One region of the Vibrio harveyi genome, then DNA from elsewhere that is predicted to be linked to it. Evidence: predicted binding sites of a transcription regulator. Region 1 holds the regulator's gene; the other holds the start of a gene.
What was found. Region 1 encodes MetJ, which represses methionine synthesis genes. Its sites were predicted from a motif close to TTAGACNTNTANANGTCTAA; they were not measured.
Positions count from the first base shown of each region.

Region 2: metA (homoserine O-acetyltransferase MetA) is a predicted target of MetJ. The motif match lies at 6,008-6,027, and genes of this name have one in related genera.

Region 1 is NZ_CP125875.1:3,415,222-3,431,803, reverse strand. It holds gene argC (N-acetyl-gamma-glutamyl-phosphate reductase) at 1-196, opposite strand, end outside; gene argE (acetylornithine deacetylase) at 341-1,477, shown strand; gene ppc (phosphoenolpyruvate carboxylase) at 1,756-4,389, shown strand; gene QMY49_RS16230 (PadR family transcriptional regulator) at 4,828-5,367, shown strand; gene metF (methylenetetrahydrofolate reductase) at 5,438-6,340, opposite strand; gene QMY49_RS16220 (bifunctional aspartate kinase/homoserine dehydrogenase II) at 6,613-9,021, opposite strand; gene QMY49_RS16215 (O-succinylhomoserine (thiol)-lyase) at 9,039-10,199, opposite strand; gene metJ (met regulon transcriptional regulator MetJ) at 10,429-10,749, shown strand; gene QMY49_RS16205 (malic enzyme-like NAD(P)-binding protein) at 10,860-12,137, opposite strand; gene bfr (bacterioferritin) at 12,347-12,823, opposite strand; gene QMY49_RS16195 ((2Fe-2S)-binding protein) at 12,898-13,086, opposite strand; gene tuf (elongation factor Tu) at 13,423-14,607, opposite strand; gene fusA (elongation factor G) at 14,763-16,582, opposite strand, start outside.
Region 2 is NZ_CP125875.1:1,568,429-1,585,010, reverse strand. It holds gene hrpA (ATP-dependent RNA helicase HrpA) at 1-393, shown strand, start outside; gene QMY49_RS07760 (outer membrane beta-barrel protein) at 607-1,086, shown strand; gene QMY49_RS07755 (outer membrane beta-barrel protein) at 1,282-1,797, shown strand; gene QMY49_RS07750 (hypothetical protein) at 1,889-2,296, opposite strand; gene QMY49_RS07745 (S41 family peptidase) at 2,280-3,857, opposite strand; gene pilW (type IV pilus biogenesis/stability protein PilW) at 4,163-4,891, opposite strand; gene metA (homoserine O-acetyltransferase MetA) at 5,040-5,981, opposite strand; gene QMY49_RS07730 (DUF6559 family protein) at 6,559-6,960, shown strand; gene QMY49_RS07725 (hypothetical protein) at 7,266-7,946, shown strand; gene QMY49_RS07720 (DMT family transporter) at 8,100-8,432, shown strand; gene QMY49_RS07715 (APC family permease) at 8,528-9,955, opposite strand; gene QMY49_RS07710 (hypothetical protein) at 10,297-10,422, shown strand; gene QMY49_RS07705 (LysE family translocator) at 10,570-11,199, opposite strand; gene QMY49_RS07700 (LysR family transcriptional regulator) at 11,666-12,604, shown strand; gene QMY49_RS07695 (LpxL/LpxP family Kdo(2)-lipid IV(A) lauroyl/palmitoleoyl acyltransferase) at 12,847-13,794, shown strand; gene thpR (RNA 2',3'-cyclic phosphodiesterase) at 13,899-14,429, shown strand; gene QMY49_RS07685 (hypothetical protein) at 14,479-15,051, shown strand; gene QMY49_RS07680 (MarR family winged helix-turn-helix transcriptional regulator) at 15,143-15,580, opposite strand; gene QMY49_RS07675 (DUF3861 domain-containing protein) at 15,784-16,086, shown strand; gene QMY49_RS07670 (carboxypeptidase M32) at 16,218-16,582, opposite strand, start outside.

The DNA of each region.
Region 1 (16,582 bases):
GGTCAGTCAGCGGCGAAACTGGCATATCAATCACACCCGCTAACTTGCCGTGCAATTGAGCAATATTCTTTCCTGCATCTACGCTATTGGCGGAAACGTATAAACCTGATAGCTTGAGTTCAGGGTGTTTGTTGACCATTAAAGCCAACTCTGCGCCGGTGTAGCCGCTGGCTCCGATAATCGTGGTTTTTAGCATTACATGACATCCATATACTTAAGGCTCAAAGTGATTATTCATATTTAATTTTTGCTTTATTTTGATTTTTTATTCAATAAATATGATTTAATATGTGTTTTACATTTTTGTGCTCTGTCTGTCAACAGGAGAATTGAAGAATCCATGCAATTACCAAGTTTTCTAGAGGTCTATGAAGGACTGATCAGTACCTCTTCGATAAGCTCAACCGATCCAAGTTGGGATCAAGGCAATGCCAAAGTGATCGAGAAGCTGGCATCTTGGTTTAAAGATCTTGGCTTTAGTGTTGAAGTGATCGAAGTGGAACCAGGCAAACACAATATGATCGCACGTATGGGTGACGGTGAAGGCGGCTTACTTCTCGCAGGTCACAGCGACACAGTGCCATTTGATGAAGGACGTTGGAGTTTTGACCCACATAAGCTGACCGAAAAAGACAACCGCTTTTACGGTTTGGGTACTGCTGATATGAAAGGCTTCTTTGCCTTCATTTATGAAGCGGTAAAGAAAATCGACTGGAGTAAGCAAACCAAGCCGCTTTATGTATTGGCGACCTGTGATGAAGAAACCACCATGCTAGGTGCCCGTCATTTCACTGAGAATGCGCCTTTTAAGCCGGATTACTGCATCATTGGCGAACCCACCAGCCTCGTACCAATTCGAGGTCATAAAGGGCATGTGGCAAATGCCATTCGCGTAACAGGCAAGTCCGGTCATTCGTCTGATCCTGCGCTCGGCGTCAACGCAATTGAAATAATGCATGAAGTCATGTTTGCCATGATGCAACTGCGCGACAAATTGGTTAAAGAGTATCACCATCCGGGTTTTGCTATTCCAAGCCCTACCCTAAACCTTGGTCATATCCATGGTGGTGACAGCGCAAACCGTATTTGCGGTTGCTGTGAACTGCATTATGACGTTCGTCCTCTTCCTGGTATTAGCCTTGATGGTTTAGAGAACATGCTGCGCGGAGCATTGAAAGAAGTCGAGGCGAAATGGCCAGGGCGATTAGAAATTATTCCCTTGCACGAGCCAATTCCGGGCTACGAATGTCAACACGATCACCCATTTATTGGTGGTGTTGAAGAGATCTGTCAAACCAGCTCAGAAACCGTCAACTACTGTACTGAAGCGCCATTTCTGCAGCAACTGTGTCCAACCTTAGTTCTAGGTCCCGGTTCAATTGATCAAGCTCATCAACCAGATGAGTTCCTCTCTTTCGACTTTATCGACCCAACCATCGACGTGTTATCACGTGCGATGGTGAAATATTGTTGTTAGTCGCATTCTGTACTTTCCTCACAATGCAGCTCGATTGAGCTGCATTTTGTTATCTTCGCCACTATTCTTCTAGCACGCTATATCCTTCTTTAAGCGGCAATTTTGTAATTAATTTTCACTTCGAGTGGCATAAGCTGACCTAATTTTGCTCTAAATCAGGTCAGCAGCGGAATAATTGCAAACTTACTCTGCTTTATTTGACTAGAACTGGTTATTTTCGCTAGATTGGAGTCTTAACAAGGACAATGGATGTAGTTTTTTTACGAGGCAGGATGACAATGAACGAGAAATACGCCGCACTTAAAAGCAATGTGCGCATGTTGGGCCACCTTCTGGGTAACACGATTCGTGATGCTCATGGCGAAGAAATCTTCGAGAAAGTGGAAACCATTCGTAAATTATCCAAATCGGCTCAAGCTGGAAATAACGCTGACAGAGAAAGCTTAATAGAAGAAATTAAAAGCTTACCAGATGAGCAATTGACGCCAGTGACCCGCGCGTTCAACCAATTTCTAAACCTGACCAATATTGCTGAGCAATACCACACCATTTCACGCCATTGTGAAGAGCATATCTGCGAACCTGACGCAATTAATTCGCTGTTCTCAAAACTAGTGCAAAATGATGTGAGTAAGCTAGACACGGCACAAGCGGTTCGCGATCTGAACATTGAATTAGTTCTGACTGCACACCCAACTGAAATCACTCGTCGCACTATGATCAACAAGCTTGTAAAGATCAACGAGTGTCTATCTAAGCTAGAGCTGAGCGACCTCTCTTTCAAAGAGCGTAAGAAAACTGAACGCCGTCTTGAGCAACTTATCGTTCAAAGCTGGCACTCTGACGTTATTCGTCAACAGCGCCCGACACCGCTTGATGAAGCCAAATGGGGCTTTGCTGTAGTAGAAAACTCACTATGGGAAGCCGTACCTGACTTCTTACGTGAAATGAACGACCGTCTAAAATCATACCTTGGCGAAGGTCTACCGATTGATGCTCGCCCTGTGCACTTCTCATCTTGGATGGGTGGTGACCGCGACGGTAACCCATTTGTAACTCACAGCGTAACTCGTGAAGTACTGCTTCTGTCTCGTTGGAAAGCGGCAGACCTATACCTCAACGACATCAACGAACTGATCAGCGAACTGTCAATGACAGTGTGTAACGACAAAGTTCGAGAGCTTGCGGGTGAAGATCAACACGAACCATACCGTGCGATCCTTAAACAGCTACGTTCGCTACTGAACGAAACAAAAGACATTCTCGACGCAAAAGTTCACGGTCAGAAACTGGCAGTCAAAGCGCCGCTACAAAAAGTAGAGCAGCTTTGGGAACCACTTTACGCGTGTTACCAATCACTAAACGAATGTGGCATGGGCGTGATTGCTAACGGCTCACTGCTGGATACACTACGCCGTGTTAAAGCATTCGGTATCCACCTAGTTCGTCTCGATATCCGTCAAGAAAGTACGCGTCATGCCGACGTTCTATCTGAACTGACTCGCTACCTAGGTATCGGTGACTACGAACAGTGGAGCGAGCAAGATAAGGTAGCTTTCCTAACTAACGAACTCGCATCTAAGCGCCCTCTTCTGCCTCGTGACTGGGAACCATCGGAACCAGTTAAAGAGGTTTTGGATACCTGTAAGATTGTTGCAGCACAACCTCGCGAAGCATTCGGTGCTTACGTTATCTCAATGGCGCGTACCGCTTCTGACGTACTTGCCGTACACCTACTACTTCAAGAAGCAGGTTGCCCTTACCGCATGGACGTGTGTCCTCTGTTCGAAACGCTAGACGATTTGAACAACGCAGAAGCGGTAATCAAGCAGCTGATGGGTATCGACCTATACCGCGGCTTTATCCAAAACCACCAAATGGTGATGATCGGCTACTCTGACTCTGCAAAAGACGCAGGCGTAATGTCAGCAGGCTGGGCGCAATACCACGCGATGGATTCACTGGTTAAGGTTGCAGAAGAAGAAGGCGTAGAACTCACACTATTCCACGGTCGTGGCGGTACGATTGGTCGTGGTGGTGCACCTGCTCATGCAGCACTACTGTCTCAACCACCTAAGAGTCTAAAAGGTGGTCTGCGTGTAACAGAGCAAGGTGAGATGATCCGCTTTAAGTTGGGTCTACCTGATGTAGCAGTTAATAGCTTCAACCTGTACGCGAGTGCAATCCTTGAAGCAAACCTACTGCCGCCACCAGAGCCTAAGCAAGAGTGGCGTGACCTAATGGACGTCTTGTCAGAAGTAAGCTGCGAAGCATACCGTAGTGTAGTTCGTGGCGAGCCAGATTTCGTGCCTTACTTCCGCCAAGCAACACCGGAGCTTGAGCTAGGTAAACTGCCACTTGGTTCACGACCAGCGAAACGTAATCCAAACGGTGGCGTAGAAAGCTTGCGTGCGATTCCATGGATCTTCTCTTGGAGCCAAAACCGCTTGGTTCTGCCAGCATGGTTAGGCGCAGGTGAGGCTATTCAGTACTCTGTAGACAAAGGTCATCAGGCGCTACTGGAAGAGATGTGTCGTGAATGGCCGTTCTTCTCTACTCGTCTAGGCATGCTTGAGATGGTGTACACCAAGTGCAACATGGAAATCTCTCGCTACTATGATCAACGCCTAGTGGAGAATCAACTTCTACCATTAGGTGATCGACTACGTGAGCAACTCCAGCGTGATATCAAGTCGGTACTAAACGTAGAGAACAACGAGAACCTAATGCAAAGCGACCCTTGGGGTCTAGAATCTATTCGCCTACGTAACATCTACGTTGAGCCATTGAACATGCTTCAAGCCGAGTTGCTATACCGAACTCGTCAAACTGAAGAAGCTTCTGCCAATTTAGAAGAAGCATTGATGGTGACGATTGCAGGTATTGCAGCAGGCATGCGTAATACAGGTTAATCTGATTACATAAAGTTGACTAAAAGGCTGAGCGAAATCTCAGCCTTTATTGTTATTTACTAATCACTTCCACTATTCGAACAATACCGACCTAGATTATTAATCCAAATAGAAAACAAAAAGTCTCTACACAACAAGATATTTCACTACCAAAAAACACTATTGAGTATTTTATTAGTTTTTTTGGGTAATTTTGTCCTACTATTCCACTTCATGCTTATTATTTATATACTACTTGCCTGCTGGAAGCTCACAAGTCCAATCAAATAGGCTCCAGCTCGGTGGAAACACCATCACTCTAGGTGATAAACGGCTTTAAGGTGACAGGACCAACATTGTTGGTGCTATCTACACATAAAAAACTCAAGCGTCATTAAGAACGCAAATGAAAGTGTAGCTAGCTTGTTTACAAGTTTATTGACCATTTGGATTGAAGACATGTCATTACCACACGTAATTCTAACTGTACTTAGCACTCGCGACGCTACCGGTTACGACATCACTAAAGAATTCTCAGCTAGCATCGGTTACTTCTGGAAAGCAAGCCATCAACAAGTTTATCGTGAACTTAACAAGATGGCTGAGAAAGAGCTGGTTACTTGCGTACTAGAACCTCAAGAAGGCAAACCAGATCGTAAGGTTTACTCAATCACTGACGCAGGTCGTAGCGCATTGGGCGAGTGGTTCGATCAACCAACTGCACACCCAACTGTACGTGACGAATTCTCTGCTAAGCTAATGGCTTGTGCCGTGCAGCCAGCAGCACCGTACCGTGACCAGCTTTCTGAACTTGTAGAAGAGTCTCGTAAGCTCGTTTCTCACTACAAAGAAATCGAAGCAGCGTACTACGCAACGCCATCAACACTAGACAAGCAAGCACGTCTTGAGCGTCTAACACTTCGTCGTAACCTAATGCTACGTGAAGCTTGGATTAACTGGGCAGAAGAAGTACTAACAGAACTTGAAGTGATCGGCTAATTCGTCACTTTAAATGAAACGAAAAAGGCTTGCCGATGGGCAAGCCTTTTGTTTATCTGGGGAAGGCGCATTAAGCCCCTACTGCAACTTGTGGACGAACACCTAGAGTGTGGCAAAGTGCATAAGTCATCTCTGCACGGTTCAATGTGTAGAAGTGAAAATCTTTTACACCTTCACGGCTTAATACACGAACCATATCAATTGCTTGGCTTGCACCAACCAGCTGACGCGTCACGGGATCATCATCCAAACCTTCAAACTGCTTGCTCATCCAACCTGGTACTTTCACATTATTCTGCGCCGCAAAGCGAGATGCTTGTTTGAAGTTCGATACTGGCAAGATACCCGGCACAATTTCGACATCAATACCAGCCGCTACACAACGGTCACGGAAGCGCAGGTAAGACTCCACATCAAAGAAGAACTGAGTAATCGCGCGGTTTGCACCTGCGTCAACTTTACGCTTTAGATTCAGCAGATCCGATTGAGCACTTTTTGCTTCAGGGTGAACTTCTGGGAATGCCGCTACTGAGATATCGAAATCGTGACGCGCTTTAAGCAGTTCTACCAAATCCGATGCGTACATATCTGGCGCACCACCACCCGGTGGAATATCACCACGTAGCGCTACGATGTTTTTGATACCGTTATTCCAGTAATCGTCAGCAATGTCGATCAATTCATCACGAGTTGCGTCGATACACGTTAGGTGAGGTGCAGCCACAAGACCTGTTGCCGCTTTGATTTCTTTAATGATCGAATGGGTTCTGTCACGCTCGCCTGAGTTTGCGCCGTATGTGACAGAAACGAATTTTGGTTGAAGAGTTTTAAGACGATGCACTGAGTTCCACAGTGTTTCTTCCATCTTCTCACTGCTTGGTGGAAAAAACTCAAATGAGACGTTGATGTTGTCTGATAGTTCAGCGATATTCTGGTTTAAGGCATCGATGTGCCCTGCATGCGTGTATCCCATCTTACTCTCCCTGTGGCAACTCCACCACGAAATCAAAATTCCTCAAATCGACGTTTAGACGTCTATATGTCTACAGAATGTATTGAATGCGATTTAATGTCAACCTTGTGATTATGAATTTTTCTCAAGTTCATAATGAGGATAGTTCAAGTTCCTTTATGACCAATCCCTAGCCGAACTTCCCAATTCAGTATGGCATTATCTAAATAATAAAAAACCCCGGAGATAGTCCGAGGTTTTGTTGTCGTTCGCAAAAATTGTTTCGGTGAAATTTAAAACAAACCAGCTAGGCGATTAAGGTCAGATTGAATCGCACCAGCCGTGACTTCACGACCAGCACCTGGACCTCGAATAACCAATGGATTGTCTTTGTACCACTTACTCTCAATAGCAAAGATATTGTCACACGGTAGTAAGTTTGCCAGTGCATGTTCACGTGATAATGCTTCAACACCCACCGTTGCTTTGCCATTACGCTCTAAACGCGCTACATAACGCAATACTTGGTCATTTTTCTGAGCCTTGGTTAGACGCTCTTGTAGAATCTCACTTAGAATATCACCTTGGTCAAAGAATGCGTCTAGACTCAGTTCTCGCAACTCTTCTGGTACAAGTGATTCCACTTTCACACTCTCTGGTTCAATACTCAAACCAGATTCACGAGCCAAGATAACCAACTTACGCATCACGTCAGAGCCATCTAAATCAGAGCGAGGGTCAGGCTCTGTCAAACCTTGTTGCCATGCCAAATCGACCAGTTCAGCAAACGGCACTGAGCCATCAAACTGCTGGAATAACCAAGATAGCGTACCGGAGAAAATACCCGATAGTGCGACGACATCATCACCGCTTTCACGCAAGTCTCGAACAGTATGGTTGATCGGTAACCCTGCACCAACCGTAGCGTTATAAAGCCAATGACGACCAATTTTAGCAAAGGCGTCTTGTACTTGGTGGTAATATTGACTGTCCGCCGAGCCTGCCACTTTGTTCGCTGAAATCAAGTGAATACCTTGCTGCGCAATTTCCACATAACGTGTCGCCAACTCTTTACTCGCCGTGACATCAAGTACGACTGCTTCATCGAAGTTTTGTATCGCGCCGAGCTTCGTCAACCAGTTGCCATCATTCTCGATGCTTTCATCATCAAAGCGCTGAGCAACTGTTGCTGCATCAATCCCGTTTTCATCAAACCAATACGTTTGACTATCAACAACCGCTACTAAATCAAAGCTCATACCATGGCGTTTTTCGAGCTCTTCTTTTTGCTCTGCAAACAGCGATAACCAACTTGAGCCAATGTTACCTTTACCACACAACGCAACCGCTACACGCTTTTGCGCTTGAAACAACTGACTATGAATGCGTTGTACCAACTCTTCGACTTCTGCACGGCGTAGTACTGCTACCAAGCTCAAACCTGATTCCGTCTCTGAAATAAACTCAACAGGCGCATGCTTAAGTTGTTGATAGAAGCCAAAACAGTGATTTGCATTTTTCGTCACTCCGGCACCAACAGCCGCTAAAAGTGAGTAACCCTCTTTAAGCTTGATTTCTGCTTCAACGGCTAACTCTTGTAGATAAGTTAATGCACCGCCAGCAATCTCTGCGGTATACGCCAAACGCAAAGTTTGCTGATCTTGTTGTGCTTCAAATGCTAATGGTTCCAATTGAGCACGCTTTAAAGCTTGCAGAACTTCTTTCTGCGCTCGCTCAAAATCATGACCATGGATAAAAGACAGTTGAACCAACAACACTTCATCAAGAGACGTAATGATTTTAGCACCGCGACCTGAAACCAATACGCGCTCAATACGCGTTGAGCCTGATTCAGGTTGATAGCTGCATTTGAGGCTCAAATCCATCGTGCTTTGAGCAACTGGCTGTAGCGTACGACTGTGCAGCACTGGCGCAGCCAAACGCGCAAGTTCACTCGCCTCATCTAAACGCAGCAACGGCAACAAGCAAGCATCCGACACTAAACGTGGGTCTGCACTGTAAACGCCAGCAACATCACTCCAGATGGTCACGGTGTTTACCTCAGCCAATGCACCAATCACCGTTGCTGAATAGTCTGAGCCGTTACGCCCCAACAGTACTGTTTCACCCACTTCATTTTGCGCCATAAAGCCTGTAATGATGACACGCTTGTGGCTATGTTGAGTTAACGCCTCTTTGATAAGTGCATAAGAGCGAGCTCGGTCGACTTCTGGCTGCGTTCCAGCTTCTGCGCGTAAAAAGGCGCGAGAATCTTGCGCTACCGCTGGAAGATCCTGTTGTGATAACAGTGCAGCCAGTAAGCGTGACGACCATACTTCACCATGCCCAAGCACTGCTGCTTTTTGCGCTTCCGTAAGTGGCGCAGTTAACTCAGCTAAGGTACTGAATTCATCTTGAAGAGAAGCAAGCACTTGCGTTTGCGCTTCTCCTTCTAATAAAGCTTCAATTAACTCTGTCTGGAACAGTCGCAAGTTTTGTAGCGCTTCATGTGCGATGCGACCGTCTTTATCCAGCCCTTCTAAAAACTCGATCAAGCGGTTAGTGGTTTTCCCTGCAGCCGATACCACCACCAAATCATTTTCTGCTGAATACTCTTTAAGAATACCCACCACACGTTGGTAACATTCTGGGTTCGCTAAGCTGCTACCACCAAATTTATGCAGCTGACGTTGTACAGTCATGACCTTACCTCTCCCAATTACTGTGTAGCTTTCGCAAATGCTTGCTCAAGATCAGCAATCAGATCTTGGGCATCTTCTAAGCCAACAGATAAGCGCAGTAACTGTTGAGAAACACCAGCTTCAGCCAGAGCTTCTTCACCCATCGCACGATGCGTCATTGACGCAGGGTGACAAATCAAGCTTTCTACACCACCTAGCGACTCAGCAAGAGAGAAGAGTTCAAGTTCTTTAACAAACACTTTTAGCTGCTCAAATGAGCCAGCAAACTCAAAGCTCAGCATAGAACCAAAACCCGATTGTTGCTTCTTCGCGATGTCATGGCCTGGATGCTCTGGCAAACTTGGATGATAAATCTTCGCTACCAAAGATTGCGTTTGCAAATACGCCAACACTTGCTGAGAGCTTTCTTCATGAACTCGCATTCGCGCACCCAGCGTACGAATTCCTCGAAGCGTCATGTAACTGTCGAATGGCGTACCCGTTGCACCAATGCAGTTACCCCACCATGCTAACTCTTCAGCATGCTCTTCGCTCTTAGTGATCACCACACCACCAATCACGTCAGAGTGACCATTAATGTATTTCGTTGTTGAGTGGATAACAAAATCCGCACCAAGCTCCAAAGGCTTTTGGTACACAGGTGTCAAAAAGGTATTGTCCACTGCGACTAAAGCGCCAACTTGTTTTGCCTTCTCACACACAGCCGCAATATCAACAACGCGTACGAGTGGGTTTGACGGAGTTTCTAACAAGATAAGCTTTGGCTTTTTCGCAATCGCCGCAGCCAACGCTTGCTGATCCGACTGGTCAACAAACTGCACTTTAAAGTCGCCTTTGTTGGCGCGAGTATTGAACAGACGATACGTACCGCCGTAGCAATCATGCGGTGCAACAATTAAGTCATCAGGTCCAAGAAACGCCGATACCCAAAGGTTTAGTGCCGATGTGCCGCAGTTAGTGACAACCGCTCCTTTACCTGACTCAAGTTCGTACAATGCTTTTTCTAACAAGCCTCGGTTTGGGTTACCAGAACGTGTGTAGTCGTATTGTGGAACTTCACCAAACGCGGGGAAGCCGTAGTTAGTAGAAAGGTAGATTGGTGGTACAACAGCGTGATATTGACTGTCTGACTCGATACCAGTGCGTACAGCAATGGTCGCAGGCTTACGGGTGCTCATGGGTGTATCCTTTCACGGGTGGTGACATCTAAATGGGAATGCGCTATATCTAGCTTGTATTGCTCAATTGATTAACACTCTTCCCTAACTATTAACCTCACTTTACTTGTCTAAAAATAAGACGTCAACACTTCTAGACGTCCATATGTCTTTGCTTATGGCGGTAAATGCAGCTAAAATCAGCACCTATATTTATTTTTCTAACTTATTACATTAATGAAGGTGCGCAATGGCTGACTGGAATGGCGAATACATTAGCCCGTATGCTGAGCACGGTAAAAAAAGCGAACAAGTAAAAAAGATTACCGTCTCTATCCCGCTAAAAGTTTTAAAAGTGCTGACTGATGAGCGAACTCGCCGCCAGATCAATAACTTACGCCATGCGACTAACAGTGAGCTACTATGTGAAGCATTCCTACATGCTTACACAGGGCAACCACTGCCAACTGATGAAGACCTTCGTAAAGACCGCCCAGATGATATTCCTACAGAAGCAAAAGCGCTGATGACGGCAATGGGCATCGAATTCGAAGCGTTTGACGAAGAATAATTGCTTACAAATTCGTCAACACGATGAGGCTGCACCGGGGACAGTTTCAGACCAAACTAAAAAGGGACGCCATCGCGTCCCTTTTCTTTGCTGTCAGAAATGACTTTGGCTTACTCCGCCATGTAGTTTTCTGGCATCTCAATACGCGCTACACCTGAATCAACCGCAGCTTGAGCAACCGCTTTTGCTACGCGTGGTAGTAGACGTGGATCCATTGGTTTTGGAATGATGTAATCAGAGCCAAACTCTAGCTTGTCTACGCCAGCTGCCTTCAATACAGCTTCTGGTACTGGCTCTTTTGCCAATTCACGAATCGCATCGACTGCCGCAAGCTTCATTTCATCATTAATTTCACTCGCACGAACATCCAATGCACCACGGAAGATGAATGGGAAACACAGAACGTTGTTTACTTGGTTCGGGTAGTCGCTACGACCAGTGCCCATGATCAAGTCATCACGCACTTCATGAGCCAATTCTGGTTTGATTTCTGGATCTGGGTTTGAACATGCGAACACAACAGGCTTATCTGCCATCAGCTTCAATGCTTCTGCAGGTAGTAAATTTGGACCTGATACACCCAAGAACAGATCCGCACCTTCAATCACGTCTTCCAGCGTACGCTTATCTGTGTTGTTTGCGAATAACTGTTTGTATTCGTTTAGGTCGTCACGACGTGTATGGATCACCCCTTTACGATCCAGCATGTAGATCTTCTCACGCATTGCGCCACATTTGATCAACAGCTCCATACATGCCACTGCCGCAGCACCAGCACCAAGACAAACGATGGTTGATTCTTCTAGCTTCTTACCTTGCAGCTCAATTGCGTTCAGCATACCCGCAGCCGTTACGATTGCAGTGCCGTGTTGGTCATCGTGGAATACAGGTACATCACAGCGTTCGATAAGGCGCTTTTCAATCTCAAAACAATCAGGCGCTTTGATATCTTCTAGGTTAATACCACCGAAAGTATCTGCAATGTTTGCTACTGTGTCGACAAATTCGTCGATCGTGCGGTGTTTCACTTCGATATCAATTGAATCTAGACCAGCAAAGCGTTTGAACAACAGCGCTTTACCTTCCATTACTGGTTTAGAAGCTAGCGGACCAAGGTTACCAAGACCAAGAATAGCCGTGCCGTTAGAGATAACCGCAACCATGTTGCCTTTCGCCGTGTATTTGTACACATTGTCAGCATTTTGTGCGATTTCGCGTACAGGCTCTGCAACACCAGGGCTGTATGCCAGAGCAAGATCGTTAGCAGTTTCAGCTGGCTTAGTCAGCTCTACTGCGATTTTTCCTGGGGTTGGGTACGCATGGTAGTCCAATGCTTGTTGGCGGCGTTCTTCTTCTGGGGTGACTTCTTGGCGATTGTCTTCAGACATGGATCGTTTCTCTTTTGTTATTTTTTCGGTAAGGGGGAATAAATTCTAAAGGATAGAAGTCAATCTTCATAGGCAAGATTGCGAGCGATATCCTTAAAAAAGGTAATAATGTAAGAGATTAGACCAGATATCTATGATTGGCACCTGATAGACAGATCAGGTGCACTTTTAATCACTTTCTTTCAGCGAGAAAACAGCGAAATATAATCTCACTCTTCATCAACGTATTGCGCTTGTAGGTAGTTTTCGATACCAGACATTTCGATCAAGCCCAGTTGCGTTTCAAGCCAATCGACGTGCTCTTCTTCGTCTTCAAGAATATCTTGGAAGAGGTCGCGTGATACATAATCACGGATATCCTCCGCATAAGCGATCGCATCTTTTAGATCTGGGATTGCTGCCATTTCGAGCTTCAAATCGCACTCAAGCATTTCTTTGGTATCTTCCCCGATCATCAATTTACCGAGATCTTGCAAATTAGGTAAGCCTTCTAGAAACAGGATACGTTCGATTAGATGATCAGCGTGCTTCATTTCATCGATCGACTCGTGGTACTCCTTGTCGGCGAGGTGTTTTAAGCCCCAGTCCTTGTACATACGAGCATGCAGAAAATATTGATTGATAGCGACGAGCTCGTTGCCGAGCACTTTATTGAGATGTTGGATTATGATTGGATCGCCTTTCATGACAAAGCCCTCCTCTTTGGCTTCATTTAAATGTAGAAGCAAATGAGAAGGTGTCAAAAAGGCTTAGCTAATAATTAGCTAGCTTGTTTCAGTGTTAGGTATTCTGTTTCCGCTAAAATCTCTTTGGCTTGTTTAATGCACTTACCACATTGGCTGCCCAAAGCAGTACATCGTTTAATTCCTTTTATGTCTGTTACGCCTTCATCTATCGCCAACTTCCTAATTTTCTTGTCAGAGACACCATGGCAAAGACAAACGTACATATTCAAAACCTTTAAATTTCACTTTGGAATGAAATATAAACAAGAATCGTTCTTGTTACCAGTTGTATTAAGATGAATTACAGAACGTTTTGTTATAACGGTCTGGACCGCTTTGGCATTTTTCAGTGACTTAGCGGATAGCTAAAAAGAAGAGAAAATCGAGCAGAGCTAAGATCATGTTTTTAAAAAACAAAAAGCATGACTAAGAGTGATGGGCTTATAACCATATTGAAAAGAAGAATTGTAGATATAAAAAAGGGAAGCCTCAGCTTCCCTTTTTCTAGCGCTTTCTTCAAAAAGAAGAAGAGTGCAAGATTACGATTAATTCAGTAAGAATTAGTCGAAGATCTTAGCAACAACACCAGCACCTACAGTACGGCCACCTTCACGGATAGCGAAACGTAGACCTTCGTCCATAGCGATTGGAGCGATTAGCTCAACTTGCATTTGGATGTTGTCGCCTGGCATTACCATTTCTACGCCTTCTGGTAGAGAGATGTCACCAGTTACGTCAGTTGTACGGAAGTAGAACTGTGGACGGTAGCCTTTGAAGAATGGAGTGTGACGACCACCTTCATCTTTAGAAAGTACGTATACTTCTGACTCGAACTTAGTGTGTGGAGTGATTGAACCAGGCTTAGCTAGTACTTGACCACGTTCAACTTCATCACGCTTAGTACCACGTAGAAGTGCACCAACGTTCTCACCAGCACGACCTTCGTCAAGAAGCTTACGGAACATTTCAACACCAGTACATGTAGTAGTAGTAGTGTCTTTGATACCAACGATAGCAACTTCGTCACCTACGTTTAGGATACCACGTTCGATACGACCAGTTACTACTGTACCACGACCTTGGATTGAGAATACGTCTTCGATAGGCATTAGGAATGGCATATCTACTGCACGCTCTGGCTCAGGGATGTATGAATCTAGCGCTTCTGCTAGTTCAACAATCTTAGCTTCCCATTGCTCTTCGCCGTTTAGTGCGCCTAGAGCAGAACCTTGGATAACTGGTAGGTCATCACCTGGGAAGTCGTACTCAGATAGAAGTTCACGAACTTCCATTTCTACTAGTTCTAGTAGCTCTTCATCGTCAACCATGTCACATTTGTTCATGAATACGATGATGTATGGGATACCAACCTGACGGCCTAGTAGGATGTGCTCACGAGTTTGTGGCATTGGACCATCTGTCGCAGCAACAACTAGGATACCACCGTCCATCTGTGCAGCACCAGTGATCATGTTTTTAACATAATCCGCGTGTCCTGGACAGTCTACGTGTGCGTAGTGACGAGTTGGAGTGTCGTACTCTACGTGAGAAGTAGCGATTGTGATACCGCGCTCACGCTCTTCTGGAGCGTTATCGATAGATGCGAAGTCACGAGCAGCACCGCCGTATACTTTAGCAAGTGTTGTACAGATAGCTGCAGTTAGAGTAGTTTTACCGTGGTCAACGTGGCCGATAGTACCAACGTTTACGTGCGGTTTTACACGTTCAAATTTTTCTTTAGACACAATCGTGTTCCTTCCTAGTTATGATTCGCCGTGATCATTATTGATCTCGACGCGCCAGAAATTGTTATTTTATGCGCCAACGCCTGTTAGCGCAATATTTGGACGCATTGATCTTTAAAAAAAGCTGGACTTTTTTTCAGCTCAAAGCGTTTTAATTAGTAACCACGGTCTGCAATGATTTTATCTGCGAAGTTTTTCGGTACTTCAGCGTACTCGTTAAACTCCATAGAGTAAGACGCACGGCCTTGAGTTGCAGAACGTAGGTCAGTTGCGTAACCAAACATCTCAGATAGTGGAACTTGAGCACGAATGATCTTAAGACCAGCCACACCTTCATCCATACCTTCGATCATACCGCGGCGGCGGTTTAGGTCACCAACAACGTCACCCATCCAATCTTCCGGCGTAGTTACTTCAACATTCATCATTGGTTCTAGAATCACAGGTTGTGCTTCTAGTGCACCTTTCTTGAATGCCATCGAGCCAGCGATCTTGAACGCCATCTCGCTTGAGTCAACATCGTGGTAAGAACCGTCAAATAGTGTTGCTTTAATATCTAGAACAGGGTAACCCGCTAGAACACCACTATTCATTTGTTCTTCGATACCTTTCGATACCGAGCTGATGTATTCCTTAGGAACCACACCACCCACAATCTCGTCTACGAATACGAAACCTTCACCAGGCTCTGAAGGTTCAAGTTTGATCCATACGTGACCGTATTGACCGCGACCGCCAGATTGACGAACGAACTTGCCTTCTACTTCCGCTTTACCACGAATGGTTTCACGGTAAGCAACCTGAGGTTTACCAACGTTACAGTCAACGCTGAATTCACGCTTCATACGGTCAACGATGATATCTAGGTGAAGCTCACCCATACCAGAGATCAGAGTTTGACCTGTTTCGTCATCCGTTTCCACGCGGAATGATGGGTCTTCCGCTGCCAGTTTACCTAGCGCGATACCCATTTTCTCTTGGTCTGCTTTAGAACGAGGTTCTACAGCGATCTGAATTACAGGTTCAGGGAATTCCATGCGTTCTAGAATCACTTTGTGGTTCTGGTCACATAGTGTGTCACCTGTTGTAACGTCTTTCAGACCGATAGCAGCTGCGATATCACCAGCGCGAACTTCTTTTACTTCTTCACGCTTGTTCGCATGCATCTGAACGATACGACCGAAACGCTCTTTCTTGTCTTTTACTGAGTTGTAAACAGCATCACCTGAGTTCACAACACCTGAGTAAACGCGCATGAAAGTTAGCGTGCCCACGAATGGGTCAGTCGCGATCTTGAATGCTAGTGCTGAGAACGGTTCGTTGTCGTCTGCGTGACGCTCAACTTCGTTCTCTCTTTCGTCGATACCTTTAATTGCAGGTACGTCGATTGGCGATGGCAAGAACTCGATCACTGCGTCTAGTACTGCTTGAACACCTTTGTTTTTGAACGCACTACCACAAGTAGCCAGTACGATTTCGTTGTTTAGTGTACGAGTACGTAGAGCTTGTTTGATCTCTGCTTCAGACAGTTCACCTTCTTCAAGGTACTTGTCCATTAGCTCTTCAGTTGCTTCTGCTGCCGCTTCAACTAGGTTGTTGCGCCATTCTTCTGCAAGCTCTTGCATGTCAGCTGGAATTTCGTCGTATGTGAACGACATACCTTGGTCGGCTTCATTCCAGTTGATCATCTTCATCTTGATAAGGTCGATAACACCACGGAAATCATCCTCTGCACCAACGTTTAGTTGGATTGGAACAGGATTCGCACCAAGACGGTTTTTAATTTGGTCCACAACGCGTAGGAAGTCAGCGCCTGCACGGTCCATCTTGTTTACAAATACCATACGTGGAACGTGGTACTTGTCAGCTTGACGCCATACAGTTTCAGACTGAGGTTCAACACCAGATGAACCACAGAACACAACAACTGCACCATCAAGTACGCGTAGAGAACGCTCTACTTCGATAGTAAAGT
Region 2 (16,582 bases), 1.6 Mb from region 1:
AAGTTGAAAGGCAAGATCGATTTCACCATGGCGTTCGCATTATCGGACATCAAAGCACAAATCGAAGGATTGATCTTCAAAGGCTTCGCGACAGAGTGTGGCTGGAAACGCCTGCCAGATATTCTGCGTTACATGCGTGCGATTGAGCGTCGTATGGAGAAGCTGCCGATCGATCCAAACAAAGACCGTTTGCACATGCTGAAAGTGGAATCCGTTACGAGCGACTACAAAGAGCTGCTCAACAAAATTCCGAAAGGTATGGTGATTCCAGAGAACGTGAAAGAGATCCGTTGGATGATCGAAGAGCTTCGAGTGAGCTTCTTTGCTCAACAATTGGGCACGCCGTATCCGGTTTCTGATAAACGAGTCAAAAATGCGATTGATGCTTGCTGATCGATCAGTACAATAGCGGCAGTTTTTCTTGTGGGGTTTAATGACTAATCAATGGTTTGTCCAGTGATAGACGCGATTGGTACAGTAATTGCAAATATTTTCCCACAAGTGTTTTTAAGTCATAAGGGAGGCAATGGTTCGCCTCCCTTATGTTTGCAGTACCAACCTCTGCGTGACGCAGAAGTGGGTAATAATAAAGAGTAAAGGTTGATGATGAAGAAAACTCTATTGGCAGTGGCACTTCTAAGTGCTTCTTCTGCAGCAATGGCAGATTCATGGATTTATGGTGGTGCTTCTGTAGGTCAGTCTGACTTCAAAGGTGAAACAGACACGTCTTACTCTGTGCACGTAGGTACAGGTATCCTGCCAATTATCGGTATCGAAGCAGGTATTACTCAGCACGGTGAATTCAAGATTGCAGGTCAAGAAACTAAGCTGACTTCATACTATGCAGCGCTTAAACCAAGCATCGACTTCGGTCCTCTGCACGTTTACGCGAAAGGCGGTATTCACCAGTGGGATAAGAAAGTATCTGGCGGCAAAGATGACGATGATCTAGATCTAATGTACGGTGTAGGTGCGGAATACTTCATTTTCGGTCCTATGTCTGTTGGCGCAAGCTACATGAACTACACAGCGGGCAAAGACGACATCGGTACGTTCTCTCTAAACGCGACACTGCACTTCCTATAATCGGCGAGTCTTTCGAAGGTTTGATAAACACCGGCAATATGCCGGTGTTTTTTTGTCTGTAAATCACACAAATAGACATTGAACAAAAATTATTCGTTTCTTGACCTTAAAACCATCAATCTTTCGCATATAGTAATTACCTGACTATGCATCACGTGATGTTCCGTTCTGGAATCGAACAGGAAAGGTATAACTATGAAAACAAAACTCTCGTTATTGGCTTTGGCGCTATGCTCATCTTCCGCGTTTGCTGACTCTTGGATTTATGCTGGTGGTCAAATCGGTCAGTCTGATATCGACAGCGAAAACGATACGACTTATGGCGTACATGTGGGTACTGGCATCTTGCCGCTCATTGGTCTCGAAGTGGGTTACTTCAACCATGGCAAGGTAGATTTAAATTTAGCGGGTAGCCGTGGTGATGTGGATCTCTCATCCTTCTATCTTGCGGCAAAACCAAGTATCGACTTTGGTCCTCTGCACGTTTACGCGAAAGGTGGCATCAACGCCTTTAACGTTGAATACAATGGCAACTTAAGCAACCTAGATAAAGACGATGGTGTGTCTTACATGTATGGTGTCGGCGCAGAGTACTTCTTGTTAGATAACATCTCTGTTGGGGCGAGCTATCAAGCTTTCGGTGTTGATATCAATGGTGACAGTGACACCGTAAGTAGTATCACGGGTAACGTGACTTTCCATTTCTTATAAGCGAAACAGTGGGAAGTGCTTCAACGTATTTGAAGGCTTAGAACGAAAAAAGCACGCTGGTACGTACATGAGGTAACAGCGTGCTTTTTACTTAGTCCTGAATCGGATTTGGTCGACACTGTATGTTGGTCAGAGGAATAAACTTATCGCTCTTCTCGTAATACACTCCGCAATCTTCACCTCGTAGTTGCAACGTATATTGATCAGGCAACTCGGTTTCAGCTCCGTTCAATGACACACCTTGCTCATCCATTAATTGTCCAGATACGATCAAAAGATGAGAGTTGGTTTCAAACGTATTTGACGCGATCTTGGGTGGAACTTGATTGCCTTGAATCGTAGTTATTGCGCGCTGAATCTCTGTTACTGTGTCACCAGAAGTCTTGATGCTCAATGCGTTCACCATATCATCGTTGTTACTTGATGATGAGCAACCCAATAGCATCACACTCATACCCGCTCCGGTAAGCAAGGTCATTGTTTTAGTTAATGTTGACATGAATAGCCTCTTGTCGAAGTGGATCAATCCCTTGATTAAGTGGAGTACCACCTAGCATTGGCATTGCTCTAGGAGCAGGAGCCACTGAAGGCGCAGCAGGGCAGTTACCTGTCGTCATATAGTTGAGAGCGGCAGAAAGCATACCTTCAGAGATATCGCCTAACGGTGCATTCATGTCATCTGCCACAACACAGCCTTCCACTTTGTCATCTATACCAATATTAGACGATACAAGATTTTTTGCCGTAGGGATGAAGCCATCTGCAAAATCACCAAAGCCTTTTGCGTTGATCGATTTAAACTGAATAGTGTAGTAAACGCTGCCACAGTTTGCTTCAGGCGAAAACCCGTAAGGTTTACCAGTGGTCGTTGTTCCGATTTGAATTACGTCGACATCGATACCACGAAGTGCGTTGATCAGAAGCTCGCTTGAAGACGCTGTGTTGTCGGTGGTTAGGACATAAACACGTTTGGCGCTTAATGTCGGCAAAGATTTGCTTGTTAATCTGCCTGTCGCCCAGTTAATTTCTTTATCAACGAAATTGTAAACTTTACCGCCTTGACCTGACTTTGTGATTTTGTCGTTGTAAACCAATTGCCCAAAGACTTGATTCTGATTCGCCCCCGATAGCATGTAACCGACTTGTGCCGACTGCCAAATCAAACCGCCGCCGTTGTAACGTAAATCCATCACGACTTCGTCGACATTCGACGAAGACAGGCGATTAAACGCATTTATTAATGGTTGTTGAGCTGTTGCTTCGAATGCGTTGAACTGCATATAGCCAACCGTCTTATCTCCGTAGTTGAATACTTTAACGTTTTTAACCGGAGACGTTGCTACATCTTGCGCTTTGATGGTGACAACTTTCACAGCACCGTTCTTATCAAGAAACGTAAAGGTGTAGTCTTGATTGTTATTTGGAGAGAATAGGGTGTTGTTGATGTAATCAACGTCGGTTTGAAGTGGTGAATTAACCACGTCGACGTGATCAATCTTAATCAGTTTGTCGCCGCGCTCGACACCTTTAAGAGCGGCAGGAGAGTTGTCTTCGGTGTAGGCAATTCGAATATCTCGTGGCTCTGTCCCTTGAATAAACTTCCAATTAAAGCCAAACCCAGACACTAAACCAGATTGTTGAGATTTCATGAAAGCATCATAAGAACGAATGTAGTGAAAACGGTCTTTCTTTTGACCCGTTGCGGTTCTTGCTGGCGTTACTAGCGACTTAAAGTAATCGGAAACAGACGCATAGTTGCTTGGATTATTATCTGGAATTTCGTCATACCATAGATAGGTCTCGTGGCTGAAAGCGCGTAAGAACATTTTTTCGTACATGCTTGAGCCAGCTTGGTCCGGGTACGCTTTGCCTGTGTATGGATCAATCCCCGTCCTTACGTTATTACATTGATTGGCATAGCTACTTGCTGATTGAGAAAAATCGCCTGCTGTCCAAGCCGCGCTGCTGGCAGTTGTCGTGCCGTCTCCACCACCGCCACAACCCTGTAACAGTAAAATAGGGAGAGCTGCCAATACTGCTGTGTTTTTATACTTAAACATGGTTTCCCTTACATCTGTGTTAATTGTATACATAAGTCATTCGCGTTGAGCCAAGGATCTTGAGGTCGCTTGGATATAAACATTGACCTTGTATATAATTTCCTTTTACTGAGGCTTGAATGTATAAATAACTGGTTGCATACCGCAAATGGGAATCATCGCAATGTGGGGACGATCACACTCGTTTATGTTGGAAAATCAACGAGCTTCTGTGTGATACAGAAGCTGCTGAATGAAAGGGAGATCGTTATTCTGAGAGGAGGGTGGATGAATGACTCAGGGCGAAGTATAGAGTTCACTACCCATCAAGACATTCTGTCCAATTGGTACTGATATTTCTTTTCTAACGCTTCGTTTCCTGCTGCACGTTCGAGTTCTACCATGAGGCGAAGGGAAGGCTTTTTAACACCGTACATTTGGTTAAAGCGCATTAAGCGAATTCGCGCATCGGTGTAGTTGCCACTATCGATTTCAAGTTTAGCCAGTTGAAGAATAGACTTAGGACGGTGAGGGTCATGATCGATTGCGCGAGTGAAATAGTATTTCGCCTTTTCTACATCGTCTGACTTAAGCGCACAAAAACCGGCGTTCTCATAACTTGCAGGGATAAGGTAGTAATAAGGCTGCTCAATTGCACGATTAAACATTTTGTCGGCTTGTTTGTACTCCCCTTGTTTACAAAGGAATGTGCCGTAGTTATTGAGTACGTTTCCGTTCTTCGCGTTTTGGCGTAATGAGCGTTTGTACATTTGTTCCGCTTTGACATCTTCTCCGACAGTTTCGTAATAATGCGCCATCGAGAGTTGTGCACGGTAATAGCTAGGTGCATGGGTTAAAGCTTGTTGAAGGTTATCGTGAGCACGAATCATACTTCCGCTTTCAAGGTAACCTAGACCTAAAGCGATACGTGATTCAGCCATAGCGACAGGATCTGCTTTAACGACAGGGCTTTTACCGTCTTCATTTACGGTCACACATCCCATCAATCCCATCTGTATGACGAGAACTGCTGCACCAAGCTTTACGATTTTCATTTATTTTTCCTGCGTCCCTGTTCCACAGAGCATGATATGAATTACAGTGCAAAAGCCTAATGAGGAAAAATTACTATGCGATCAGGTTAGCAAACTGATACAAAAAAGCCGCCAGTTGGCGGCTTAGTTCACATTCTAATTCAGCGACTTAATCGTCTTTCGTAAATGCATCTTCACTGAAGTGGTCCAGATCATAAGGCGTTTGTTGGTAAACGCAGTAGTTAAGCCAGTTAGAGAATAGTAAGTGACCATGACTACGCCAACTCGCGCATGGCGGATTATCTGGATTGTTATTTGGGTAGTAATTGATTGGAATTGCAGGTTCCATGCCTTCACCCAGATCGCGAATGTACTCGTTATGAAGAGTATGGGAATCGTATTCAGGATGACCGGTCACAAAGACATTACGTTTGTCTTTGGTTGTTGCCAGATAAACGCCAGCAACATCAGATGTCGCGAGAATATCAAGATCAGTGTGCTCTTCTAAAAACTCCGGTGAAAAATCTGCATAGCGAGAGTGCGGCGCTAAAAATGTATCATCGAAGCCTCGTAAAAGAGGATGGTACTGGTGGTGAATGTTATGGTGATATACACCGGACAGTTTTTCTTTACGTGTTTTCTTTGGCAAGTTGTAGAGAAGCTTCAAACCAGCTTGCGCTGCCCAACACACGTAAAGAGTCGAAGTGACGTGGTCTTTTGCCCACTCCATAATGGTTTTCAAGTGGTCCCAATAGATGACGTCCTCGAACTGAACCAAGCCTAGCGGCGCTCCCGTGATGATAAGACCATCGAAGTTTTTACCTTTTACCATCTCAAACTGGCGGTAGAAGGTATCAAGGTGTTCAGTCGGTGTATTCTTGCTTGGACGATTGTCGATTCGAAGTAGCTCAACATTAACTTGCAAAGGGCTATTGGAAAGTAGGCGAAGAAACTGCGTTTCGGTCTCAATCTTTTTTGGCATCAAATTGAGAATAAGCACTCGCAATGGGCGGATTTCCTGACTCGCCGCTCGACTCTCGCTCATCACAAAGATGTTTTCTGTCCTTAATACATCACTAGCGGGTAATTGATCTGGAATTCTAATTGGCACGGCTTTCTCTCCCTAAGCTTAACTTTTTAGACGTCTATACTTCTAAAGCTAACGTAATTGCTTGCGGATGTCGACATGAAATGTGACTTTGAACGGGATTTCTTTTCATATGGCTCAATCTCAGCAGAAGCTTGCGTTGTAAACCCAAGTGACTCGTTGCCGATTCTTGACTTAGACCCACTAGACCTTTAAATCGCCGCCGCGTCTACAAACCAAGTCATTCTCTCGGAACCTAGCATTTAGAGATTACTTGGGTATACATCTGAGCGACGACAAGAAATCGATAACTCATCTTGATACATCTAATGGCGAATAATAAGACACGCTATGTTCCATGACTGCCGATGAAATTTAGCTTAGTGCTGTCAGGTCATGTCGATAAGAAAACACAAACTACCAACTGTGATTGCTGCAAGATTTCTGAATACATTTTTGTGAAACACAGAGCGTAGAGTTTGAAGGCAATTATGAGATCGAGTTAGTATAATTTTTGAACCCTAATACTAAAAACACGAAAGGGTTCACCAACTCGTGCTTATGTACACAGTTTGGATAATCATCGTCAGCGGAGGATATCATGTTCGGTATTTTTAAGAGAAAAGAGACCATTCAGAGCATCGCACATCAAGTTCCTAATGTTTTACTTAGAGAGTTTGGGGATAAGAACAGCTACTCACCAGATGAAGTTGATAAGGCGCTATTAGAGCTAGGTCACGAGAAACATCGAGATATGACGCGCTATCAATATGCGTATGGGATGTTTACTAGTCTCGCGAGTTACGAGCAGTTGGGCTTAACGCAAGAGCTCGGTAATTATGGGCACTTCCAACGCGAAGTCGGTAAAATGTTGTTGAATACACCAGAACCTATTGATATGCATATTTACTTTGAGCTTGCTCAACAACATCACTTAAGTAGCGGTCAAGCCAATGTTGGTAATGAAGCCAATGTCGTCGATAGTGTTGATGGCGGTTATTAGTGCGATCATTTCAAATTCATTTCCTTGCAGGCTTTCCTCACCATTTAGAGCAGATCTAATAGTGGTATTTCGATGAGCGGGCACACAGTTCCGAGTGTTACGCTCACTCAAGTTCGTTAGAAGGTACCGTCAAAAGCCCTTAGTCTCCTTTTTAGCTAGCGTATTTTTAGTTTTTCATGCGTGTCTGTGTGCATATTTTGACGTTGGTCAAAAATGTGCCAGTTTCTCTCTCGCTTATATTCATCTTGTCCAATACTAATCTGAAGTTGGCTTTCAGTTTTGGAACAAAGATCATGGAGAGGGATATGCAAAGGTGGCTTAGCGCACTCACACTCGCGGGATTAGCGGGATGCAGTTTGTCTAATGAGATTTATATGGAAGGACGAACTCTTTACTTTAACGGTGAGATTACAGCAGAGAAAGTAACAGAGGCTATTGAGTTAGCAAATGTTCAACCAAATGGTGTGGTTGCCATGATGATTGACAGTGACTCTGGTGAATATCGTCCTGCTATGGAACTTGGACGCTGGGTTTATACCAACCAAGTCCATTTGATCGTCAATGGTACATGTGCGTCTGCCTGTGCGAATTATGTATTAACCGCAGCACCGAGCACCTTAGTGATGAAAGATTCTGATGTACTTTGGTTTGGCGGTGCCATGCAAGATGAATGGGATGTCGACGGCTTTGACCAGAAAGAGCTTGAGCAATGGCAACAGTCGCTCAGCTTATGGCGTCAACATGAGGACGCGTTTTTTGCCTTGGTTGATGTTAACCCTAAGATCACCATGTTTGGTCATATGAATAAACGCGAGAAATTACACAAAGCAGGGTGTGATATCGACGATGCGGCGTGGATGTACCATATTGATGATATGCAAAAGCTTGGACTGAATAATATCGTTTATGCAGACCCAGACGCTTTGATCACAGCACGAAAAGATGCACCTGGTTGCGTCATCAATTTGGAAGATTCTGACTTTTGAGTGTGATTATTACACCTGCGTAAATGTGAGTTGCATCACTTTTTATAGCGCGCTGACGGATTTTGATTATAATGCGCCGCTCAGAAATTCGATATGTCATCGAGTTCAGGTTAATTGAGCGTTGATTGCCTTATGTTCAAAATGCTTGTTTCTATGCCTCCATTGGTTGCGTTGTCTATTGCTATCGTGTGTGAGGTGATTGCAACTTCTTCTATTCCTAAAACTGAACAGTTTACCAAGTTGATGCCAAGTACCGTGGTTATTATCGGTTATGGCATCGCTTTCTTTCTATTGTCTGTCACTGTGAAAAGTATGCCTGTTGGTCTTGTGTACGCAATTTGGAGTGGGGCAGGGATTGTTCTTGTTGCTGCGGTTGGCTACTTCCTATACGGACAAAAGCTCGATCTTGCAGCTATCGTCGGTATTGGTTTTATTCTTACTGGCGTAATGATTGTGAACTTGCTGTCTAAGACGGTCGGTCACTAATCCAAAAGTTTATCAATAAAAAAGCCGCGAATGATTCGCGGCTTTTTGTTATCTGAAGAAACACTTTTTTGCTATCTAAAGAAACATTGATCAGATTAATTCGCCATCGCTTCAATCAATTGACCTTGTTGGCGACGCTTACGGTTGCGGTACATCACCGCTGCAATTGCTGGCAAGCTGAAGGCGATAAAGCCAAGAATCAAAGCGTAAGCACCAGTTTGAGCACTAATGCCTGCTGGTACATCGAATGAAACGAAGATAGTTACTAAGCAACTGACCAAGCCAAGTGTTGCGACTAACATCATACCGAACTTGCCGCCAGGCACGCGGAATGGACGTTCAATATCTGCATGTTTACGGCGTGATACCAAGAAGCTTACGAAGATACAGATGTACATCACCATGTAGAGCTGAGTCATTAGAATATTCAATAGCCACATGCCTTGGTTCACGTTTGGTACCAAGATAAACACCAAAGAAAGCACACTCACAATCGCACCTTGTAGCAAAAGAAGTGGAACCGGCGCTTGGTTCTTATTTTCTTTTGATAGCGTCAGTGGCATGAAGTGGTCTTTTGCGGCGACGTGTAGGCTCTTGGTTGGTGCAATGATCCAGTTGTTTAGGCTCGCTAAGCTGCCAAACACAATGGCAAGTGCGATAACTGGCAGCATGAATGACATGTTCAAATCATCAAAGAACGCTTTGAATGCCAGAATTACGCCCTCGCTCAAGCTGGAATGATCGCTCGATACTACGGAAGAGATGGAAAGTGAACATGCAGTCAAAGAGACTAAAATCAACACAGTTGAAGCAATCAGCGCCTTAGGGTAAGTCTTTTGCGGATTGTCGACTTCACTCGCGTAAGACGTAGTTATCTCAAGTCCTGTTAGAGAAAGCACAACTGCTGTAAAGCCTGCACCAATACCATCTTGCGAGAAATCCGGTAGCCAGTCAGACGCATGACGAAGGGAGATATGCGATTCACTAGGGTTGGTATAAGCCCAGTAACCGCCCAAGCCGATGATCAGTAGGATAGGGAAGATAAGCCCCAAAGTGCCAAACACATTGGTGATGAGCGAAGACAAACGCAAACCAAAGATGTTGACCAAGGTCAGAGCCCAGAAAATCACGTTAATCATGATCAACATAAAGATGTTGTTTTGTGCCAGTTCAGGGAAGAAAGGGTACGCACCAGTCGCGACGATGAATGAAATGAGCGGTGGGTAGTACACAATGTTCTCGGCATACTGATACCACACGGTCGCAAAACCAAAGTTTGGACCTAACGTCTCTTTACCCCATAAATACACACCGCCTTGTTGCGGATAAGTGGTACTCAATTCTGCACAAACTAATGCGGTTGGAACGAAGAAGCAAAGACCAGCCAATAGAAAGAAAGAGATGGCGTGACTACCAAATAAGGCGGCACCCGGAATGTTCCTTATACTGTCGACGGACGTAACCGTAATCATGATGACAGAAAAGACACTGAGTTTGACGGCGGATTTGGCGATATTGCTCATTCGATACCTTTAATGATTGAGCCACGAGTTCTGGATGCGAACCCGCGTGCTACAAGTAAGACCGGCGTATTGTAGGGCTGCAAGAATCTGTGGGTATATAGCCAAAAATGGTATGTATTTACCCAAAAATGAACCGAAATCTCAGTGGCTTAATCGTAATCAATTTAATCGTTTGCTCTGGTCAAAAAACACAAAATTGAGTTAAAAAATGCATATTAATAAATGTGTTTATAGCGAATTATTTATTACCGAAAATATGGAAATTTAGCGGATTTTTGCCAATGTTTGACTCTCACCTTGGGGGAAGGTCTAGATTGGATACGACCAACAAGTTGTAGAAGATGGAGAAAATGATGGGATGTTGTAATCAAGCACCAAAAGGTGGCACCGGAAAACTATCGTATTTATTAGGTTTAGTCGCAGCACTGTTTGTTGTGATCTTATTGTTGGCTGCGGTATTTGGCTAACATAAAAAGACACCGAACATACGTTGTTGAACCAAGTCGTGCTCTTTAAATAAGCACTTCGAGGGGCTTAGGTGTAAGTTAAAACGGTATAAAATAGAAAACACGCCAAAGAGCGTGTTTTTGTTCGTTTAGAAAAACTCGTTGTGTCTAAAACCGAGTATTTGCTAACCCTACGCCGAAAGAGATAAATAATGCACCGCTAACGTAGTTCAACCACTTGCTGGTTTTCGAAGAAGTAAGCAGCACTTTCAATTTCGTTGCGAAGAAAATTACGAATAAATACCAACTTGCCACGATACCTGCTTGCAGTGCTCCTAGAATCATACTCTGCTCAAGAATGTGTTCTGGTTGTACAAACTGTGGGAAAATCGACAGATAAAATAGCACGATCTTCGGGTTAAGAAGGTTAGTGAGTAATCCTTTCACAAAGGCTTGTTTAAGAGTTTGTTCTTCAACTTTACGATCGAGCTTTAACTTCTGGTCAGCCAGTTTAAGACCGCTTTTTAGGTTGTTGATCCCCAACCAAACCAAATACGCAACGCCCATCCATTTAAGAATGTTGAACGCCAATGCCGATTGAGAAAGCAGCAAGCTCAACCCTTTTGCGGATACAAACGCATGAATCATAAAGCCAAGTGCCACACCAAGGATGTTAGCAATGGCAAAGCGGCGGCTCTGCGTCAGTGCAGTAAACAGTATCAACAAGGCATTGGGACCTGGAATTATCGCTAGAAAGAAAACAATTCCGCCGAAAGCCAACAAGGTATCGAGGTTCATGGTTATTCCAATAGAAAGGTTACACGCTGTTTATACACCTGCTTGTGTTTAAAAACAAACGACTATACCCAAGTAACTTCAAGATGCAGGATTCAGAGCGTTGTCATTGATTCGAGAGTAAGGAAAACAACGCAGTGTAATAGCCAGCTCTTTCCAAGTTGTTTGACGCAGCAATCGGGTCAATGACACGCTCCCAAAGGGCGAGCTGCCTTGGCTTGTATACTTTGTTGCCGATTCTTGATTTAGACCCACTAAACCTTTAAATCGCCGCCGCGTCTACAAACCAAGTCATTCTCGCTGAACCTAGCACATCGAGGTTACTTGGGTATATTAGAATTCTATTTGGCAGAAGGGGCAATGTAGATCAAGTAGGTTAACTGACTTAAGTAAAAGTGAGTTTTCGAACATGCTTATCTTTTCTAAAGCATTATAATCGACAGAAAATTATCAAATAGGATTAGATAATATGTTGCTTGAAGATCTGCAAGTCGTGCTCAAAGTCGCTGAGTTTCGGAGTATCACTGGGGCTGCTACAGCCCTCGATATGAGAACAGCAACGGCCAGTGCAGCAGTGAAAAGGGTTGAAGCTTCTTTAGGTGCGGAGCTATTCGTTCGTACTACACGCCATTTACGTTTGTCCAGCGCCGGCGAACGTTACCTTCCTCAATGTGAAAAAGCGCTAGAGATGTTAGAACATGCAAAGCAGAACATGCGTGAGGATCTCGATATCATTGATGGAGAGGTGCGCATTGCGCTCTCTTCTGATTTAGGGCGCAATTTGGTTACGCCATGGTTGGATGAATTCATGGATAGCTACCCAAAAGTCACATTGCGAAGCAACATCAGTGACAGCAACATAGATTTTTACCGTGATTCGGTTGATATGGCGTTGCGTTATGGTGCGCCCACCGATTCCAGTATGTATGGTTTTAAAATCTGTAACGTACCTCGATTATTGTGCGCTACACCCGAGTATCTCAATCTCGCAGGAACACCGAAGCATCCGCAAGATTTAGCTGAGCACAATGGGTTGCTTTATCAGTTGCACGATACGTTGCAAGATGTCTGGGGTTTCTCTGATGGCAGTGCTGAATACAAAGTGAAGCTTAAAGGAAACCGAGCTTCGAATGACGGAGACTTAGTTCGACGTTGGTGTGTTTCAGGCAAAGGATTAGCCATTAAATCTTGTCTAGACATGTCGCAGGACTTACTGGATGGCAAGGTAATGAATGTCATGAGTGAATATAAACCGACGCCGACGGAGCTATGGTTAATTTGCCCAAGCCGACAGTCTATAACGCCAACGGTAAGGCTACTTAGAGATCTGTTTAGAGAGAAAACAAAAGCTATTCTGTCTGAATTAGTAAAAGAGAATGTATTAGATAGCGAAGTTTTAAAACTCTAGTCTTAACTCGTCGCCTTTTGTAACCACGAAAGGCGGCTTTTTTGTGTCCATTCGACGAAAATCACGACCTTTATGTTCAAGTTGATAGGTCTGACCGCAATATCGGAAAGTTCTTATTGTGTGTTGTGTTAAAGAGCCCTAGAATCCGCGCGCTTTAGTTTTTGTAATAAGCACAGCCAATGATTTTAATCTCTATCATTGTTTTTAGAACTTTATAGGCGAACTCGTCTGATGACACATTCATGAATAAGCATACTGCACCAAAATTCAAGGCAGAATTTCTGGCTCCTCGCTACTGGGGCACATTGATCATTATCGGCATCATGTACCTTTTTAGTCTCCTCCCATTTCGTGTTCAACTCGCGCTAGGAAGCGGAATTGGTCGTCTTGCTATGCGATTAATGAAAAAGCGACAAGTCACGATCAAACGTAATTTAGAACTATGTTTTCCAGCGATGAGTGAACAAGAGCGTGATGCGATTTTAAAAGATAACATCGACAACGCAGGTATTGCCTTATTCGAAACCGCGATGGCATGGTTCTGGTCGGATAAACGAGTGAACAAACACGTGACAATTGAAGGTATGGAGAACATCGAAGCGCTTGAGAAACAAGGGAAGGGCGTATTAATGTTAGCGGTTCACTCAATGAACCTAGAATTAGGTGCTCGTGCGTTTGGCATCAAAAAATCTGGTTCTGGTGTTTACCGACCAAACAACAACCCCTGTTTTGACTACTTTCAATACAAGGGACGCTCTCGTTCGAATCGTACATTGATCGATCGTAAAAATGTTAAGGGCATGCTTGAAGCACTCAATACTGGTCATCGCGTTTGGTACGCACCGGATCATGACTATGGTACGCGTCGCTCGACGTTTGCACCTTTGTTTGCAGTAAAGCGTGCATGCACTACGACAGGAACAAGCTTGCTCGTCGATTCAACAGACTGCGCAATAGTACCATTTACCATGGTTCGTGGTAGCGATGGTCACTATACATTGACCCTTCGTGCTCCTGTTGAAGGTTTTCCGAAAAATGCCCCAGACCAAGCGGCAGTGTTTGTAAACAAGATCGTAGAACAATCGATCATGGCATGTCCGAGTCAATATATGTGGTTGCACCGTCGTTTTAAGACACGCCCTGATGGTGAATGCTGTTTGTATAAACCTCAACTTGCACCCGCAATGTGAACACCAAGCCCAGACGTTTGTTCTGGGCTTTCTTTTGTCTGTTGATTCATTTCCATAGGCTTGTTTGCCACAATATGGATATTCTGGCTTTAAGGACGTTTATGATGAGATTGTTTTTTGCTATGACGTTTGACGATGCAAGTAAGTCAAAGCTCAAACTGATTCAAGATAAGCTGAAGCAAAAGGGAATAGAAGGGCGTTATACCCGAAAAGACAACTTCCATATTACTTTGGCGTTTATTGGTGAATCGACCAACGAGGAAGCTCAGCAACTAACAAAGATTCTCCACACAGTTACGCCTTCTTGCGATCAGATTGTCGTCGATCATCTCGGCACGTTCCATCAAAGTGGTAGACAGTTAGCTTGGCTAGGCATCAAGAACAATCCCGCCATAGCAGAACGACAAAATGCATTAATAGAAACTCTAGAGCACCATGGGTTTGTGACAGAGTCACGCACGTACGTCCCCCACATTACATTAGCTCGACATGTCGAAAAACAAGCCCCTTTGGATGAGGTTCTTATTTCACCGCTAACAATACCAATTTACTCCATCGCATTGATGGAAAGTAAAACGATAGAGGGGCAATTGAGCTATCAAGTTATCGAAGAAGTCGCTTGTTCATCTTCTTGATGATGTTTATGTTATTAAAACTGTCAGCAATGGAGTAAGGAGGTAAGTAATGGAAATACTCGACTATCAAATGGATGATGCTTCGATACACGCACTAAAGCGCATTGTAGGATTAGAATGCAAGTTAATGACAAGTTTTGATAATACGTGCCTTGAATCAGATCCGGTGACAAGCTTATCTCCATTGTTTTTTCAGATACCTACTGGTTTTGTTGAGCTGACAAACGAATGGTACACAAGCCCCCAAGGTCATGACTTTCATTTGCCAGTAGCAAGGTTTGTCGATGAGCTGAATCCACAAGAGGTAAAGCTGACACAGCTTGAAGGCGCGAGGTTTTATGAAGAATCTAAAGTGATCGAGTGTATCGACGTCATTCGATTACGCAGCCGTAAAGCAGTAAAAGAAAATTTGGCTGATAAAGCGTTTGTCCCTTCTTCAGAAGTTGTTATCTACGACTATGGGCTCAACATTATGTTTGTTGATGGCACTTGTATTGCAGTAAAAACGGAAGATGATTCGATCTTGGGTGAGTGGCTTATTTCTAATGAAGCAATTGAGCCGTATCACCTTGAAGATGTTTACCAAGAAACATTAGAAATTCGTAGCCGGATAAGAGCTTAATTGGAGAGAGCAGCACGCGTTGCTCTCTTATTCAATCACGATCATGGAAAATAACCGCTAATACTCATAAAAGTTTGGAGGCTACGTGAGTTTACTTGCTGTCTTTTTTCGCTAAATTATCAGCTAACTTACCTGCAGTAATCTGAAATGCGGCAAGGTCGTCGTCCGACACATCTAGCGTCATCTTTTGAAAGATCTTGGCGTCGACCGTTTTGATCTTCGCTAACACATCATTGCCTTTCTCGGTGGTTAATAAACATTGGCTGCGCTTATCGTCTGGGTTTGGTGTTTTCTCAATAAAGCCTTCTTCAATCAATGTCTTAATTAAGCGTGTAACCTGCGCTTTATCTCTATTTAAGAATTTCACTACATCCATTGCTGTGCAAGGTGACTGCTTGCTGATGATTTTTATAACGCGCACATGCATAGGTGCGATAGGGAGTTCTAGTTGCTCTATTTGCTCGTGCAGTTGACGCTTCAAAGCGTGTACGAGTTGGAATAGATTATCCAGCGATTTTGGATTCGACATGTAACACTCCAAGTGAAAGTGGTTGACATTATCAACTAAATAACTATAGTTGACATTATCAACTTAATTGAAAGCAACTTCAAGAACTAGAATTGAATAACAGAATCCTTAGCAATGGTGTTGATGACCATAACATCCGTGACCATCAAACCAAAGATTGAACGCTTTTTAACAAGCTGATGAATTTTGATTGGAGAAATGAGATGAGAAAAGACAACTGCTACCGCATCACCATTGAAGAAGTAAATGTTGAAGAAGGGTGTGAAGCAAGAAGCTTGAGTTTTGAAGTTCAAGATCGTGAAGACATGCTAAACATTGTTGAGAAGCTTAATCAGGGCAGTGGATTAGAGCCAACTGATGCGACTCGTGTTGGTGTAGCGCTTCGCCTGCTGGGACCCGTGATGATGAAAGATCGTAAACATCCGTTGTTTATTGACTTTATGCCGCACTTTAGAAATTTCATGCAAAACTTGAAAAGCACAGTGAAGCGTCAACAGGCTCAATGATCGATTTAACTGTGTTTTATACCCAAGTCATTCTCGTTGAACCAAGCATCTCGAGGTTATTTGGGGATAAATTTAAAACTAATAAAAAGGCTGGTATTTCACCAGCCTTTTTGGTTTTTCAAAAGCAAATCTTACTTACCAAGATAACGGCTTTCTAAGTGTGCTTTAAAGTGTTTCGCGTTTAATACATCGCCTGTAGCTTGGCTTACCAAGTCGTCAGTAGACAACAAGCTACCTTTACTCCAGATGTTATCAGATAGCCAAGTGAAGATTGGGGATAGATCTCCAGAGCGAATCGCTCCATCTACATCAACCGTTTGCTTCATTGCAGCCATGAATTGAGCTGCATACATTGCACCGAGCGTGTAGGAAGGGAAGTAACCAAAGGCGCCGTCTGTCCAGTGGATGTCTTGCATACAGCCATTCTTGAAGTTACCTTCTGTTGACAGACCTAAGTAAGCCTTCATCTTCTCATTCCACAGTTCTGGAACGTCAG